2 regions of the uncultured Succiniclasticum sp. genome follow, and region 1 is predicted to be linked to the other one. Evidence: riboswitches for the same ligand, from Rfam matches in the RefSeq annotation. Region 1 holds a riboswitch; the other holds the start of a gene.
The links. A riboswitch is a leader RNA that binds a small molecule or an ion and turns the genes downstream of it on or off. The one in region 1 is predicted to bind glycine.

Region 1 (9,036 bases):
TGTCCTGTGGGGACGATTGCCTATTTCTCGCCCTGGAACAACGTGTGCCTGTATTACGGCGATATGTCACGCTACCCCGGCTTATATGTGATGGGCAAAGCGGTAAGCGGAACGGAACAGATTAGGAACATAAAGGGAAAAGTGAAAATAGAAGCAGTCGGGCAGTAACGGCATACCTCTTGACTTAGAGAAGGCTTTAACGAATATAATCAGAACATATCACGCATAGAATCAGAGTACAGAGATGAAAACAAACGGAGGAATCACTATGGCTAAAAAAGTATTGGTTATCAGCACAAGCATAAGAAGCAACAGCAACTCGGAAAAGCTGGCGGAAGCGTTTGCGGACGGTGCGAAAGCGGCGGGCAACGAAGTGGAACTGATCTCCCTGAAAAATAAAACGATTGCGTTTTGCAAAGGTTGCCTTGCCTGCCAGCAGACCGGTCATTGCGTAATCAAAGACGATGCGAATGCCATTACGGACAAAATGCTGGAGGCGGACGTGGTGGTTTGGGCGACGCCCATTTACTACTACGAGATGAGCGGACAGATGAAGACCATGATCGACCGTGCCAATTCCTTGTTCCCGAAAGATTACAAATTCCGGGACGTGTATCTTCTGACCGCCGCGGCGGAAGATGAGCCGGATGTGGATGAAGGCGCTGTCCACGGATTAAAAGGCTGGATCGCCTGCTTTGAAAAAGCGCGCTTTGCAGGCAAAGTCTGCGCATGCGGCGTAGGCGCTCCCGGCGAAATCAAAGGGAACGCAAAGTTGGCGGAAGCCTATGAAATGGGCAAAGGGATTGCGTGAGAATAACACCAGGGGTTCATCATATGTTATCAGCAAAAAAAATAGTGTCCGTAGTGGCCGGCCTGCTGCTTTGCCTGGCGGTTTCCACCGCGTGGGCAGAAGCGTCCGGCGCCCCGTTGAAATGGTGGCAGAAGACTACGGTGTACCAGATTTATCCGAAAAGTTTTGCGGATACTTTCGGAAACGGAATCGGTGATTTACGCGGCATTACGGGGAACCTGGATCACATCCGGGATCTTTCCTGTGGCGCTATATGGCTCACGCCGGTGTATCCGTCGCCTATGGTAGACAACGGGTATGACATTTCGGACTACAAGGGCATCGACCCATCCTACGGGACCATGGAGGATTTCGATACCCTTGTAAAAGAAGCGGGAAAACGCAACATCCGTATTGTTATGGACCTCGTCTTTAACCACAGTTCCGACCAGCACAGCTGGTTTAAGGAATCCAGGAAAAACCGCGTGAATCCGAAGGCGGACTGGTATATCTGGCGGGACACCAAACCGGATGGCAGCGCGCCTACAAACTGGCGCAGCATTTTCGGCGGCTCGGCCTGGACCTGGTGTGAAGAACGACAGCAGTATTATCTGCATACTTTTGCACCGCAGCAGCCGGACCTTAACTGGGAAAACCCGGAAGTGAGAAAAGCCCTTTACGACGCGGCCCGCTTCTGGCTGGACAAAGGCGTGGGCGGGTTCCGTATTGACGCGATCACCTACATAAAGAAACCGGAATTCCGGGACGGCGCGCCGGACGGGGAGGACGGTCTGTCCGCGATTCATACAATGACGGCCAATACGCCGGGCATTCTGGATTTTCTCCATGAGTTCAAGCGGGAAGTGTTTGCAGGCCGGGATATTTTTACCGTAGGCGAAGCGAACGGCGTCGCGCCGGAAGATTTACCCAAATGGGTAGGCGCGCAGGGCGTGTTTGACATGGTGTTTGAATTCAGCCACGTAAACCTTCATCTCAAAAACGGGGAACTCTGGTGCCGTCCTACCGAGTGGAAACTTACGGAACTGAAAAGTGCCCTGACTGCCAGCCAGAAAATGACGGCGGCAAACGGCTGGTGCCCGGTTTTTTTTGAAAATCATGACCAGCCCCGCTGTGTGGACCACTTTTTCCCGAAAGGAGCGGACCCGAAAAAGGCGGCAAAAGTCATGGCAACGGTCCTGCTGACGTTACGGGGCACTCCCTTTATTTATGAAGGACAGGAGCTTGGCTATACCAATGTGGCCTGGCCGTCCATTGACCACTACAACGACATTTCTTCCCACGGCCAGCATCGTACAGCTCTGGAAGAAGGATTTACTCCGGAAGAGGCCCTGGCGTTTGTACACTTTTTCAGCCGGGATAATGCCCGCACTCCCATGCAGTGGAACACCGGCGAGAATGCTGGATTCACTACGGGCAAGCCGTGGCTGCCGATTCACAGTAATTACCTTACGGTGAATGCATTGACGGAAGCCAATGACCCCGATTCCGTTTTGTCCTGGTACCGGAAACTGGGCAAGTTCCGCAGTTCACACAGGGAACTGACGGCAGGCACTTATGAGGAACTGCTTCCGGAAAACGAGCAGATTTTTTCCTTTGCCCGTACGCTGGGGAACCGGCGGCTTGTTACAGTAGCGAATTTTTCCCTCAGGGAAGCGGCGCTGCCCCGGAACTTCGCAGACAACATGACACGGGTCATAAGCAGCGAGCCGGGCGGGGATGACGGAAGCCTTCGCCCGCTGGAAGCGCGTATCTACCGTGAAAAGCGGTAATGGGTAGTTAAGATAGTTTGCCTGCCAAACTAAATCTATAATCGTAATGGACGACAATGACAATGGGCACTCTTATGGTGATGTTGAGCGCTGCGATGTGGGGGCTCAGCGGGGTGTGCGGACAGTTTCTGTTTGAAAATTATCATCCGTACCCGGTCTGGCTGATTGCAGTGCGGGAGGTGGCAGCGGGGATATTATTCCTGCTGTTCATGCGTATAAAAGGAGAACCGCTTTTAGCTTTATGGCGGAGCGGGCGCAAAAATATTACAGAAATGCTTTGGTTCACCCTGGGGCTTTTGGGCGCGCAGTTTATGTATTATTACACGATCAGCGTTTCCAACGCGCCCACCTCGACCATCCTGCAGTATCAGGCGCCGATATTTATTATTTTGTGGCAGGCTTTTGTCCGGAGGCGCATGCCGGAAGGGCGGGAAATGCTGGGCGTCGTGCTGGCCCTGACCGGCGTGTTCCTCATCAGCACCCATGGCGATCCGTCCCATCTGGTCATTTCACCCGTGGCGCTGGTATCAGGAGAACTGTCCGCCATTGCGCTTTGCATTTATATGATTGCGCCGGAAAACATCCTGAAACAGTTTCCGACCATGCTGATTATGGGCTGGGGGCAACTAATCTCTTCGTTGTTTCTCTTGCCGTTCTGTAGTCTCACTGATTCCGGTGTAAGCGCCTGGACGCCTGCGTCCGCGGGCGCGGTAGCGTTTATTATTCTGGGGGGAACGATCATTCCCTTTACCCTGTTTCTGGCAGGGGTGAAACTTATCGGGCCGACGAAAGCGTCGCTTATCAGCTGTTTTGAACCCCTCGCCACAATCCTCTTTACCGTTTTCTTTTTGGGAACCGTGTTGCTTCCCGTTGATTACGCAGGGATGGCACTCATTATGATTACGGTGTTCATGTTAAGCATGAAGAAGAATACGTGAAAACTGTAAAACCTGTAATTAAAAATGCCCTCACTCTGATGTGTTTCAGGGTGAGGGCATTTACTATTCTTTTCTATTTCCACTTGCATTTTCTGAAAAAACGTATATAATAAGTGCTGTCGTACAACTGAACAAAGGTGGATGAATCTTGTGGGAGAACGGCGCAAGCCTGCCGAAGGAGCTAAACTCTCAGGCGCTGTAAAAAGCGGAACCATAAGGGGACACGACTCTGGAGAGTCCCGGTACGGATGCGGCTTCGCCGTTTTTCCGGTACGGGCGCCGAAGGTGCACGGAAGCTTACGCGGCTTTCTTATCTCTCAGGCAAAAGGACAGAGAAAGATTTCAGGATGTTTCCTGTTATTTTGATTTGCAAACTTATCTCCGGAGCAGTTGGAGGTAAGTTTTTTATTTTTGTACCCTTGGAGGAGAAACTATGGATCTGGAGTTGTTGAACGAAATTGACGGTTTTGTCTGGGGACCGCCGCTGCTTGTGCTGCTGGTGGGGACCGGTGTTTTTCTGAGCCTGCGTCTGGGATTTTTGCAGGTTGCGCGTCTGCCCAAAGCGTTAGGGCTTATTTTTAAAGCAAAGAGCCAGGGCGAAGGGGACACCTCGTCGTTCCGGGCGTTGTGCACGGCCCTTGCCGCTACCATCGGCACTGGTAACATTGTCGGCGTGGCTACGGCTGTGAAAGCCGGCGGACCCGGTGCGCTGTTCTGGATGTGGGTGGCTGCGTTTTTCGGCATGGCGACCAAATATGCGGAAGGATTGCTGGCTGTGAAATACCGCGGCGTAGACGAACACGGCGAAATTGCCGGCGGCCCCATGTTTTATATTGAAAACGGCATGGGCAGGCAGTGGAAACCGCTGGCTGTGTTTTTCGCGGCAGCGGGCGTGCTGGTTGCCTATTTCGGCATCGGCACCTTTGCCCAGGTGAATTCCATTGTGGATATTACAAAACTTTCTATCGGGCTCGATCCCATGTATACAGCCGTGATTCTCACGCTGGCGGTTGCCGCGGTAACCATCGGCGGGCTGCAGTCCATCGCCTCCGTTGCCAGCAAAATCGTTCCGGCAATGGCTGTGATTTATTTTGTCGCGACGGTCGGCTTTCTGCTCATGTTCATTGACAAAGTGCCCGGCGCGGTGATGGAAGTGCTGCGCAGCGCGTTTACGCCGACGGCGGCGGCCGGAGGCTTTGCCGGGGCGAGCGTCATGCTGGCCATGCGTTCCGGAGTGGCCCGCGGCGTATTTTCCAACGAGTCCGGCCTGGGCTCTGCGCCTATTGTGGCTGCTGCGGCTAAGACAAAATGGCCGGCGGAGCAGGGGCTGGTTTCCATGACCGGCACGTTCATCGATACTATTATCATCTGTACCCTTACCGGCCTCACCTTGGTGGTATCCGGGCTGTGGAAGGGCGACCTGAACGGGGCGGCGCTGACCCAGGCGGCCTTCATGCAGGGCTATCCGGAAGCAGGGAAAATCGTGCTGATGGTGGGCCTGGTGCTGTTTGCCTTCACCACCATTTTGGGCTGGAATTATTACGGGGAACGCTGCATCGTGTATCTGGCCGGCGTGAAGGCCATTCTTCCGTACCGCATCATTTTTATTGTACTGGTAGCCGTGGGCGCTTTCCTGAAGTTAGAGGCAATCTGGGTGCTGGCGGATATTGTCAACGGCCTCATGGCGATTCCGAACCTGATTGCCCTGCTGGCGCTCAGCGGTGTGGTGGCTGCAGAGACGAAACTGTATTTCAAACATGTTGAAATAGGGGATGTTGACGAAGTGAACGGGCTTCTGCCGGACGGACCGGAAGAAGTGATTGAACAGAAACTGGAAGGCAGATGAGAGTGTCATAGGTAAAAATAAAAAGCCCGCACGGTCCAGATGCGGGCTTTTTTCCTGCCTTTATATAATAATCCTGATTTTAACGCGTCAGCGCAGTGGCAGCTTTCCCGAACAAAGCAATAAAATGAACGAAAGATATACTATCTGAAGACAGACAAATAAAACTGTCTATATTTATTAACAGAAAGCAGGATGGAAAACCGCACCATGACTGGCTTCGCAAAAAAAGTCCGGTCACTAAAGTGACCGGAAAGAGGGTTTTGATTATACTCTTTTTACTTAATTGATTTTCCAAGATTATATGCTTCGACAAGTTCCGGTTTCCCGTTCGTGTCCCCGGGCTGCGCTACATAGCCGCATAATACTTTTCCGATGCTTTTCCAGCCGATGTGGCGTTCCAGATGGTCATACCAGAATTCGCTTTCCTGGAATTCGTCGCCTTCTGCCGCCATGATCAGCGCGGTTAATTTTTTGGGATTTTCATAGTTCGGATCGGCTTCTGCAATGGCAAACAGCCGGTCAAACGTGTTTTTCAAAAATCCGGAAATGAACCAGTAATAAAGCGGGGACGCAAGCACGACAATGTCCGCTTCCTTGTAAAGAGGATAGATTTTTTCCATGTCGTCGCGCTGTACACAGGGATGCGCCGCGTCTTTTCCACCGTTCCAGCAGCCGAGGCATCCGTTGATTTTCATATGCGCCGGGAAAAATTCCGTCACGATATGGCCGGCTTCTTCCGCACCCCGTTTAAAAGCGGCGGTCAGCGAAGCGGTATTGCCGTTTTTCCGGGGACTGCCATTTAAGATTACGATTTTTTTTGGCATTTCAATCAGCTCCTTTGTGTATTGCTTTTTCCTGTCCGGTATGATACCATGAAACCAGAAATGTAACAAGTACCTACTTCTAAGTTAGGTACTTACCGGGAGGTAAGAAATGGAAGGAAAACGGATTGAAGATGCTGACTTCAACGAAACCGGATACAGCTACACCCTTTCCCTGATTTCAGGTAAGTATAAACCGGTCATCCTGTACTGCCTGATGGAGTATGAACCGGTCCGGTTTAACGAAATGCAGCGCTATCTGCAAAAGGTGGCGGATAAGACCCTCAGCCAGAACCTGAAAGAACTGGAAGCCGATGACCTGATCATGCGTAAAGTGTATCCACAGATTCCTCCTAAGGTTGAGTATTCGCTGACCGAGCGGGGGCATTCTCTTGTCAAAGTGCTGGATAAACTTTGTGATTGGGGAAATGAAAACCGGAAGTGGAAATGAAAGACCTGTTTTTAAGATAACGATGTTTGCACATACAAGTCGTGGTAAATTTAACCCGTCTGCAAGAATAAGGAGGACACATGAACAGGGCAGAAAGCAATGAAACAATCATGAAACAGTTTGAGATTATGATTAACACAGCGGATGAAGCGTTATCCCAGAGACTGATATCCGAAAAGGCTTCGTTTTTTACACCGGCAAGCCCGGTTCCGCTATATGGAGGCAAAGGCTATTTATCTGTTGTGCATTGGATGCGCCAGGGGTTTTCTGATGTGCAGTGGAAATTAGAGGAAATGGTCGCCGCCGAGGATAAAGTTGCGGTTCGTTGGACTTTGACGGGAACACATGACGGTGACTTTTTAGGCATAAAAGCTACCGGAAAGAAGATTTCTGTCTGTGTCATGAACTTTTATTATTTTGACGAAGACGGGAAAATTATAAACGACATTGCGGCGGAAGGTATGATTGGAATCCTGCGCGGTATAGGGGCTTTAACACTATGAAAGCAAAAGCAAAAGTTAAATCCTTGACTTAGGGTATCACAGGAATCCGGATTTTGAAGTACAGGAACTGTTATCGTTAGCCGAGGATATGAACAAAAGGACTGATTTGTTTTAAATACTGAAAATCAATACAACAGATTATTCTGTAACTCCAGATTAACTTTCACAGCCGTGGATTTTTCCACGGCTGTTTTGATAAAAACAACGATAAACGGTTAGCGATTTTTATCTCGAAACGCAGGCAGTGTTGTCAAAATTTCCATCCGATATAAGCGTGGATACGAACATTATTCGGTCGAATTTTGCAAAACAGTCTTGTTTATTCGGTTGAAAAATGTTATTATATCTGTGGAGGGAGCTGCACATGGAAAGAACAGCATCTGAGCAGTTTAAGGCATGGAAAAACAAAAAAATCAGGAAACCCCTGCTGGTTACCGGTGTACGCCAATGCGGAAAAACCTATCTGATAAAGAAATTCGGGCAGAGTGAATTTGAAGATATGGCTTACTTCAACTTTGAAGGGAACACAGGGCTTCAGTCAGTTTTTGCCTATGATTTTGATACAGACAGGATTCTGGACGAGCTTGGCAGCATTATCTTGGGGAAAAAGATTATACCGGGTTCGACACTTGTGGTTTTTGATGAAATACAGGATTGCCCGAGAGCCATACAGGCGCTTAAGTATTTCTGTGAGAATTTGCCGGAACTTCATATCATAGCGGCCGGATCTCTTTTGGGCGTGGCGTTGCGGGAAGAAGGAATTTCTTTTCCCGTTGGAAAAGTTGAGCGGATCCATATGTATCCCATGAGCTTTGAGGAGTTTGTCCGGGCCGACGGCGGCGGGAAATATATTGACGGAGTCAGGAAAGTTGCTTTTGAACGGGAATTGACAGAGCTCTACACGGTTCCTCTTGAAAAATATCTGAAGAATTATTATATTGTCGGCGGAATGCCGGAAGCGGTGCGAACGTGGATCGATACGCATGACTACAAAGCCGTGGAAGAGGTACAGGACCGGATCTTAAAAGATTATGCGGATGACTTTGGCAAACATACCATGCCCGATACGGCGATAAAGATTAAAATGATATGGGACGCCATCCCTTTGCAGATAGCAAGGGATAATAATAAATTTATCTTTTCCCATGTAAAGCAGGGAGCAAGGGCAAAAGATCTGGAAGACGCGCTGGCGTGGCTGGTGAATGCCGGTATCGCACGCAAGCTCAATCTGGTGAAAACGCCGGAGATTCCGTTATCCGGGATGGCGGATCATACATATTTTAAAGTTTATATGTCTGATGTGGGGCTTCTGAGAAAAAAATCCAATATAAACTACAGAACCATTTTGGAAGGCGATGCTGCATATATCCACTATAAAGGAGCGCTGACGGAAAACTATGTTTATACGCAACTGGAATGTATGGGCATAGACTGTTATTTCTGGAGAACGAAAGCCGATGCAGAGCTGGATTTTATCACCGATTATGAAGGTGTGCTTTTGCCGGTTGAGGTAAAGTCGGCAGATAATACAAAAGCCAAGAGCCTGCATTTATTTTGCAGCAGATATAAACCAAAGATGGCGATCAAGACCTCCCTGAAAAACGTAGGGGACAATATGGACGGAGATACACATGTATGGTCTGTCCCGTTATATGTTTTGTTCCGGTTTAAGGACTACGTATTTAACGAGATGGGATGGTAGCGTCTCCTTAAATATAAACGTGACTGTAGATACAAGTTTGGAGTTTTGAGGCTTAATTATGTTTGGTATTTTGAAATGGGAATGCATTGTACATGGGAAAGAACTTGAAAACGTAAAACAAGACCGCAAACATAGCAAGCGGATTGAACGTTATGAAGTTTCAGAAAACGCAATTTATTTTGATGGGAAGTATCT
Region 2 (7,057 bases), on a different contig from region 1:
TTGGAAATCGCATTCTGCAACGCTGCCGGCGGAAACCGTTTTTCATCCAGATTCATATCCTTCAGAATGGATTTCAATAAGTTCTTCTGATCCGCCGCGTCATAAATAGCGAAATTACTTTTGTGGGTTCCCAGCACTTCTATCTCCCGGCGCAGAAACCGGGCGCAGAAAGCGTGGAAGGTGTACAGCCAGACATCTTTCGCCGCCGGGCCTACCATGGCGTCTACCCGGTCACGCATCTCTTTGGCCGCTTTGTTGGTAAAGGTGATCGCCAGGATTTTATAGGGCGACACACCCAGTTCCAGCAGGTGAGCAATGCGGCAGGTCAGCACTTTGGTTTTTCCGCTGCCGGCCCCTGCCAGAATCAGCATAGGCCCGTTAATATGTTCCACCGCAGCCTGTTGCTGCGGATTCAGGTTTGCAAGAGTATCCATCAGTCCTCCAAAATCTATGTAAAAATCAAACGTTTGTAAAATGATTTCTTTTTACAGTGAACCGCTTCATTATTTTACCACAAACTTACCGTAAACAGAATACGAAACCGTCGATTTATTACGTTTCTTTTGGGCAAGAAACCAACAAAACGGCGCTGACAACACCAGTCGCCAGCGCCTCAAAACTTTATTTTATTGTTCTCTTAACGGGGAATATTTCCGTTTCAATCTTCCCGGCATTCTTTATCATTTATGCAAAGGAATTTTAGAAAAATTATTTCCTCATCTTATTAACGGTCGCTTCTACTTTGTTCATCTTCTTTTCCAGATTATCTACTCTCTTCTGTGTCTTTTCAATCTTCTCTTCCATGGCAAGCGTCATATCACGCAGTTCCTCTACTTCGCCTTTCGTAGCATGCTGTACGCCGACGCCGGCTTTTTCAGCTTCCAGAATCGGTTGATACCGTTCCGTTTCCTCTTTGATTATATCTGCCAGTACCAGCAGGGAAATCAGGTTCGGAATCGCCATCAGCGCGTTGAAAATATCCGCCAGGTTCCAAACCAGTTCCAGTGCCTGGGTAGCGCCGATGTAGGTGATGAGACAGAAGATCACACGGTACACTACATTGAATTTTGCGCTGCCGAACAGGTACTCAAAGCACTTTTCGCCCTGATACTCCCAGCCTAAAATGGTGGAATAGGCAAACAGGACGATACCGATGGATACGATGTATCTGCCTACCGGACCTACAAATTTTTCAAAGGCCGCGATAGTCAGGGTCAGACCGGAAAGAGCTACGCCTTTTTCATCCACAGTACCCAGCATGCCGGAAGATGCAATGACCAGACCGGTGATGGAGCAGATGACGATGGTATCAAAGAACGTACCGGTGGAGTTGATGTACCCCTGACGAACCGGGTCGTCCGTATGGGCAGAAGCCGCTACGATAGCCGCAGAACCTAAACCGGCTTCGTTGGAGAAGCAACCGCGGGCTACGCCGTACCGCATTGCATTCATTACGCTTACGGTAATTGCGCCCAGTACGCCGCCACCAACCGCCTGCGGATTAAACGCCATGGTGAAGATCAGATACAGACCGTGGGGGATTTCACTCGCATTGGCCAGAATACCGGCCAGACCGCATACCACATAGAATACGGCCATTACAGGAACCACAATTGCAGCGACCTTGGAAATGGACTGGATACCGCCAAGGATAATAATCATGCACAGGATCACCAAGGCTGCACCGGTCGCTGCCACCGGAACCGCAAACGTCTTTTCCAACGCCGTGGAAATGGAATTAGCCTGCGTCATGTTACCGATGCCGAAAGAAGCCAGTACCGTAAACAGCGCAAACAGGAAACCTAAAATCGCACCCAGCTGTTTGTTTTTAAAAGCGTTCTTCATGGTGAACATAGGGCCGCCCTTCATTTCGCCCTTTTCGTTCACTTCGCGGTATTTGCTGGCCAGCATACATTCCGCGTACTTTGTAGTGATGCCGAATGCTGCAGAGAGCCACATCCACACCAGTGCCCCGGGACCGCCTGCAAACATGGCCGTGGCCACGCCGACGATGTTACCGGTACCGATGGTCGCCGAAAGAGCCGTCATCAACGCGTTAAACGAAGAAACGTCGCCTTCACCGCCGGCTTTTTTCTGACGGGCGTCTTTACCGATTACGCTCTTAATCGAATAGGGCAGGTTCCGCCAGGTGCGGAAATTTAATTTAAAGGTCAGATAAATACCGGTACCTACCAACAGGACCAGCATGGCAGGACCCCACACGAAGCTGTCTATCGCTCCAACAATGTCATTAATCGCTTTCCAATCCATAATTGATCAAATCCTTTCCCTTCATTTTTTGCGACAGCGTTTTACGCAGCACACCCTTACGGGCAGATATCCTTTGTTATCCGCCGTCATCCCGTTCATGAAAGCCTTTCATCCCGGACACCCCTCATTTGTAATCTGGACCCTTCATAAAATAACCGGCCTCCGGGAAATTCCCAGGGCCGGCAATGCTATCAAGCTTTTGCTTCAACAAGATGGAGTTACCACCTTAACCGACCCTGTCCTTTTGCCTGAGAGATTGGGATTTTCACCCTTGCACCTTCGGCTCCCAACTGAATGGGTATCTCCAGAGTTGTGTCCGCATGCGGTTTCGTGTTCACCAGAACGCCTGATAGTGTTACTCCTTCGGCATACCGGACGGCGCCGCCCGGTCATTTTTCCGCATACATCATGCACCCGTTATTTTATTCTAATATTTCTTAATATGAGACAATTTTAAACAATTGTCTCAAAAAAATCAATAGGTTTTCTTCATGTATACAAGTATACATTACCAGGATAACACTTCCGCGCCGGTCTCCGTCACCAGTACCGTGTATTCCCACTGGGCGGAAAGGCCGCCGTCTTCCGTGTACACCGTCCAGTCATCCGCTTCATCAATGAAAACATTTTTTCTTCCGGTATTGATCATTGGCTCGATGGTAAAAATCATACCGGGGACCAGCAGCATACCGGTTCCTTTTTTGCCCACATGGGCCACAAACGGATCCTCATGGAATTCCACGCCAACCCCGTGACCGCCGAATTCTTCCACCACACTGTACCCATGCTTATGGGCCAGCTGGGAAACGGCCGCGCCGATATCCCCCAGGTGTCCCCAGGGCTTTACCGCTGCCAGACCCCGTTTCAGGCATTCTTTGGTTATGGCCACCAGATCTTTAGCTCTTTTATCCACACGGCCGATTTCAAACATACGGGAAGCATCTCCGTAATAATTGTTCAAAATCGTTGATGCATCAATATTCACGATATCTCCGGAACGCAGCACCACCTTTTCCGAAGGAATACCGTGACACACCACGTCGTTAATGGACGTGCAGACGCTTTTAGGAAAGCCGCAAAAATTCAACGGCGCCGGAATGCCCCCGTGAGCCACCGTAAAATCATACACGATCCGGTCAATCTCCTCCGTCGTTATTCCTTTTCTGATATATTTTGCCACTTCATCCAGCACGGCGGTATTCAATTTGCAAGCTTCCCGGATCCCGGCAATCTGTTCCGGCGTTTTGATCATCTGGCGTGTGGGTACTTCCTCCCCTGCCAGCTGATGCAGCCGGATCTCGTCTTCTATTTCTTTGTGGCAATCTTCATACGGTTTGCCGCTGCCGCACCAGCATACTGTTTCACTCATTGCTACCTCCAAAATTTTAACGTTTGTTTTCTTCAGTCATTTTTAGAAAACCAGCAAAACCCAAAATTTAACAGAGCACACTATTATAAATAATAAATAATTATATCATTCTTTTCAAAAATATGATACAATACATTGGCGTTGTACAAAAAATAAATTAAAAATGCGGGCCGGAGGCCCACGCATTTGTCAAATTTCCAGACGGATACATTATTTTGCATCCCTTATAATTATGAATACCGGAGGTTTTTCTTTTTATGGACATCAGCCAAATTCCCTTTTATTTCAGCGAATACATCATGCATTTTGACAAATACATTCCCGTGGTGATGGCTTCGTACGGTTCCCTGATTTATTTCATCCTGTTCATGATCATCTTCTGCGAGACCGGATTGGTCGTCACGCCTTTCCTGCCGGGAGACTCCCTGCTGTTCGCCTGCGGCGCCCTGTCCGCTACTGCCAACAGCCTGCATTTCGGAACCCTGTTTGCCATATGCCTGACAGCCGCGATTTTAGGTGATACCAGTAACTACTGGATTGGGGAAAAGTTCGGCCAGAAACTGCTGGAAAGCCACAACCGCCTGATTAAACCGGACCATGTGGAAAAGGCACAGAAGTTTTATGAGAAGCACGGCCCCAAAGCTATTTTCCTCTGCCGCTTCGTGCCCATCGTCCGTACCTTCGCCCCCTTTGTGGCCGGTATCGGCACCATGCATTACAGCACGTTCCTCCACTATAATGTAATCGGAGGCCTGACCTGGGTAGGTCTGTTCACCGGAGCCGGTTATTTCTTCGGCAATATTCCTTTTGTGAAAGAAAATTTCTCCCATGTAGCGTTAGGCATCATCATTGTTTCCGTGCTTCCCATCGTGTACGAATTTATCAAAGCGAAAACGGGAAAAGAATAAACAACATATAAAAGCCTGACCGACAGTTCTTTTACATCGCGGCCTAAACGCGTTGTGCAGGTACGATCGGCCAGGCTTATTTTTTTGTGTTTACTTTTTCAAAAACGCAATCAGTTGTTCTGCTTTTTCTTTCCAGTCATCCGCATAAGGCGCCCCGCCCTGTGCAGATTCTTTTTTGCCGCCGCCTCTTCCGCCGAATAGTTCATTAGCTTTGGCAATAATGGTCTTGCAGTCACCGTCCGCGCCTGCACCCAGGCCAAACATATAATTGACCCGCTCCCCGCTGTGATAAATCACAACTGCAACCACATTGGGAACATCCGTCAGCTTCCCGAACAAGGTTTTGGCGTCTTTCGGCTCATACTCGTCCTTGACTGCCGCCGCGATTTTGCAGCCGGCGGAATTGACCGGTGCTCCTTCCAGAATTTTTACGACTTCCGTTTCCTGAATCTGCTTTACGGCAGCCCGCAGCTTTTCCTTCAGTTCCGCAATCTCATCTTCCAGCCGTTCAATTCCTTCACAGACGTTTTCTTCTTTCGTGCTCAGCATGTTCCCGGCTTCCTGGATGTACCGCATCTTCTTCCTGGCATCTTCCAAAGCCCAGCGACCGCAGAGAAATTCTACCCGGGTACCACCCTTGTGCTTTTCAATTTTCGTAATTTTTACCAGCCCTACCACACCGGTTGACGTCGGGTGCGTCCCGCAGCAGGTGCAGACATCTCCGTCCTGCACCGCCACCACCCGCAAGATGCCGGTCAGTTTCTCATTTTTCTTCCGCATGGGAAGTTTGTTCACTTCGGTATGAGGCAGATAAGAAACCGTAACCGGACGGTCTTCCCAGATATGCTGGTTAGCCATATCTTCTGCCTGAAAGGCTTCCTCCAGCGTGACTTCTTTGTCCAGATCAATGGTCACAAAGCGCTCGTTCATGTGGAAGCCCACATTGTTCGCACCAAACAGTTTAAAGAACGCATAGGAAAGGATGTGTTCCCCGCAATGCTGCTGCATGTGGTCCAGCCGGTCGGTCCAGTTCACCTGCATCGTGACTTTGCTGCCCACGGGAAAATCCGCCGCGCACTCGTGGATAATCTTTCCTTTCGTTTCCCGCACATGTTTTACCGCGGCACCGTTAATCGTCCCCGTATCACTGAGTTGCCCGCCCCCTTCCGGGAACAGCACCGTCCGATCCAGCACAACGGCAAATCCCTGGGGTGCCTGCTCGCATTCCAGCACCGTTGCCTCACAGGTTTTTAAGTTTGAATCCCGTTCAAATAATTTTTCAGTCATGTAGCTCACGTCTTTCTGATTTAACTTTTTTGTGCAAAAAGGCAGCCGATACACTGTACCGACTGCCCTGTCGTGAAATTATTATAACACAGAAAACTATTTCAGGCAAAACTCACTTCACGTCCGGCTCAAAAAGTCCGTCGTTGTCATCCCACAGCACCACTTCATCAGAAGCCAGCGATTTCTTTACATCAATGACGCGCTGGTTGCTGCTGCCCCGGAAGCGCAGTTTCAGATCTTTTTCTTCCAGATGGAATTCGCCGTCCACCAGAATATCTATCAGATCCAGCAACTGTTTCGTGGTTTCCCAAGGGCCTAACTTGCCGGCCAGAATATCTTTTTCGAAATCGTAGCCGGTGTAGCACCACACGGTTTTGCGGGGATAAATTTCCTTAAACTTCTGTACCACGTGCAATACTTCCGGCTGGTTCTCCGGTTCGAAGGGTTCGCCGCCCAGCAGGGACAGGCCTTCGATAAAATCATGATTGCAGGCTCTTAATAAAGTATCAAGCACTTCTCCCGTAAAGGGTTTTCCATAATTGAAATCCCAGGTTTCCGGGTTGAAGCAGCCCCGGCAGTGATGGCGGCAACCGCTGACAAACAGCGATACCCGCACGCCGGGCCCGTTAGCAATATCATGGCGTTTCAGCGCAGCATATTTCATACGTTCACTTCCTTACAGATGCAGTACGCGGGCTTTGATTTCCTTTGTCTTGCCCACGTTCCAGAAATTTTCACCCAGGTAACCGCAGGTACGGCGGGTCACGTTCATCTTGGCATGATCTTTGTTATGGCACTGGGGGCATTCCCACTCGTTGTCATCGTTGATCATGATTTCTCCATCATAGCCACAGACCATGCAGTAATCGGATTTCGTATTGAATTCCGCATACTGGATGTGATCGTAAATGAACTGCACGGCAGCTTCCATGGCTTTCGGGTTGCGCTGCATATCCGGAATTTCCACATAGCTGATAGCGCCGCCGGAAGACAGCTTCTGGAATTCACTTTCAAATTCAAATTTGGAGAAGGCATCAATATGCTCCCGCACGTCCACATGGTAGGAGTTGGTGTAGTACCCTTTGTCAGTGATATCTTTAATGGTGCCAAAACGTTCCTTGTCAATGCGGGCAAAGCGATAGCAGAGGGATTCAGCCGGAGTGCCGTACAGGGCAAAGCCGATATTGGTTTCTGCACGCCAGCGGTTACAGGTCTCCCGCAG

Region 2: another riboswitch for glycine. It lies ahead of QZV31_RS10150 (sodium:alanine symporter family protein); the one in region 1 lies ahead of QZV31_RS10670 (sodium:alanine symporter family protein).

What each region holds. Positions count from the first base shown of each region.
Region 1 covers NZ_CADBFF010000023.1:26,257-35,292, forward strand. The annotation lists gene QZV31_RS10650 (cyclophilin-like fold protein) at 1-168, shown strand, start outside; gene QZV31_RS10655 (flavodoxin family protein) at 269-811, shown strand; gene QZV31_RS10660 (alpha-glucosidase) at 835-2,580, shown strand; gene QZV31_RS10665 (EamA family transporter) at 2,643-3,518, shown strand; glycine riboswitch at 3,660-3,737, shown strand; glycine riboswitch at 3,738-3,861, shown strand; gene QZV31_RS10670 (sodium:alanine symporter family protein) at 3,952-5,364, shown strand; gene QZV31_RS10675 (flavodoxin family protein) at 5,640-6,188, opposite strand; gene QZV31_RS10680 (helix-turn-helix domain-containing protein) at 6,298-6,636, shown strand; gene QZV31_RS10685 (ester cyclase) at 6,717-7,139, shown strand; gene QZV31_RS10690 (AAA family ATPase) at 7,504-8,841, shown strand; gene QZV31_RS10695 (hypothetical protein) at 8,900-9,036, shown strand, end outside.
Region 2 covers NZ_CADBFF010000021.1:38,492-45,548, forward strand. The annotation lists gene pcrA (DNA helicase PcrA) at 1-437, opposite strand, end outside; gene QZV31_RS10150 (sodium:alanine symporter family protein) at 709-2,271, opposite strand; glycine riboswitch at 2,498-2,589, opposite strand; gene QZV31_RS10155 (methionyl aminopeptidase) at 2,780-3,640, opposite strand; gene QZV31_RS10160 (DedA family protein) at 3,898-4,548, shown strand; gene QZV31_RS10165 (DHHA1 domain-containing protein) at 4,639-5,835, opposite strand; gene nrdG (anaerobic ribonucleoside-triphosphate reductase activating protein) at 5,948-6,499, opposite strand; gene nrdD (anaerobic ribonucleoside-triphosphate reductase) at 6,512-7,057, opposite strand, start outside.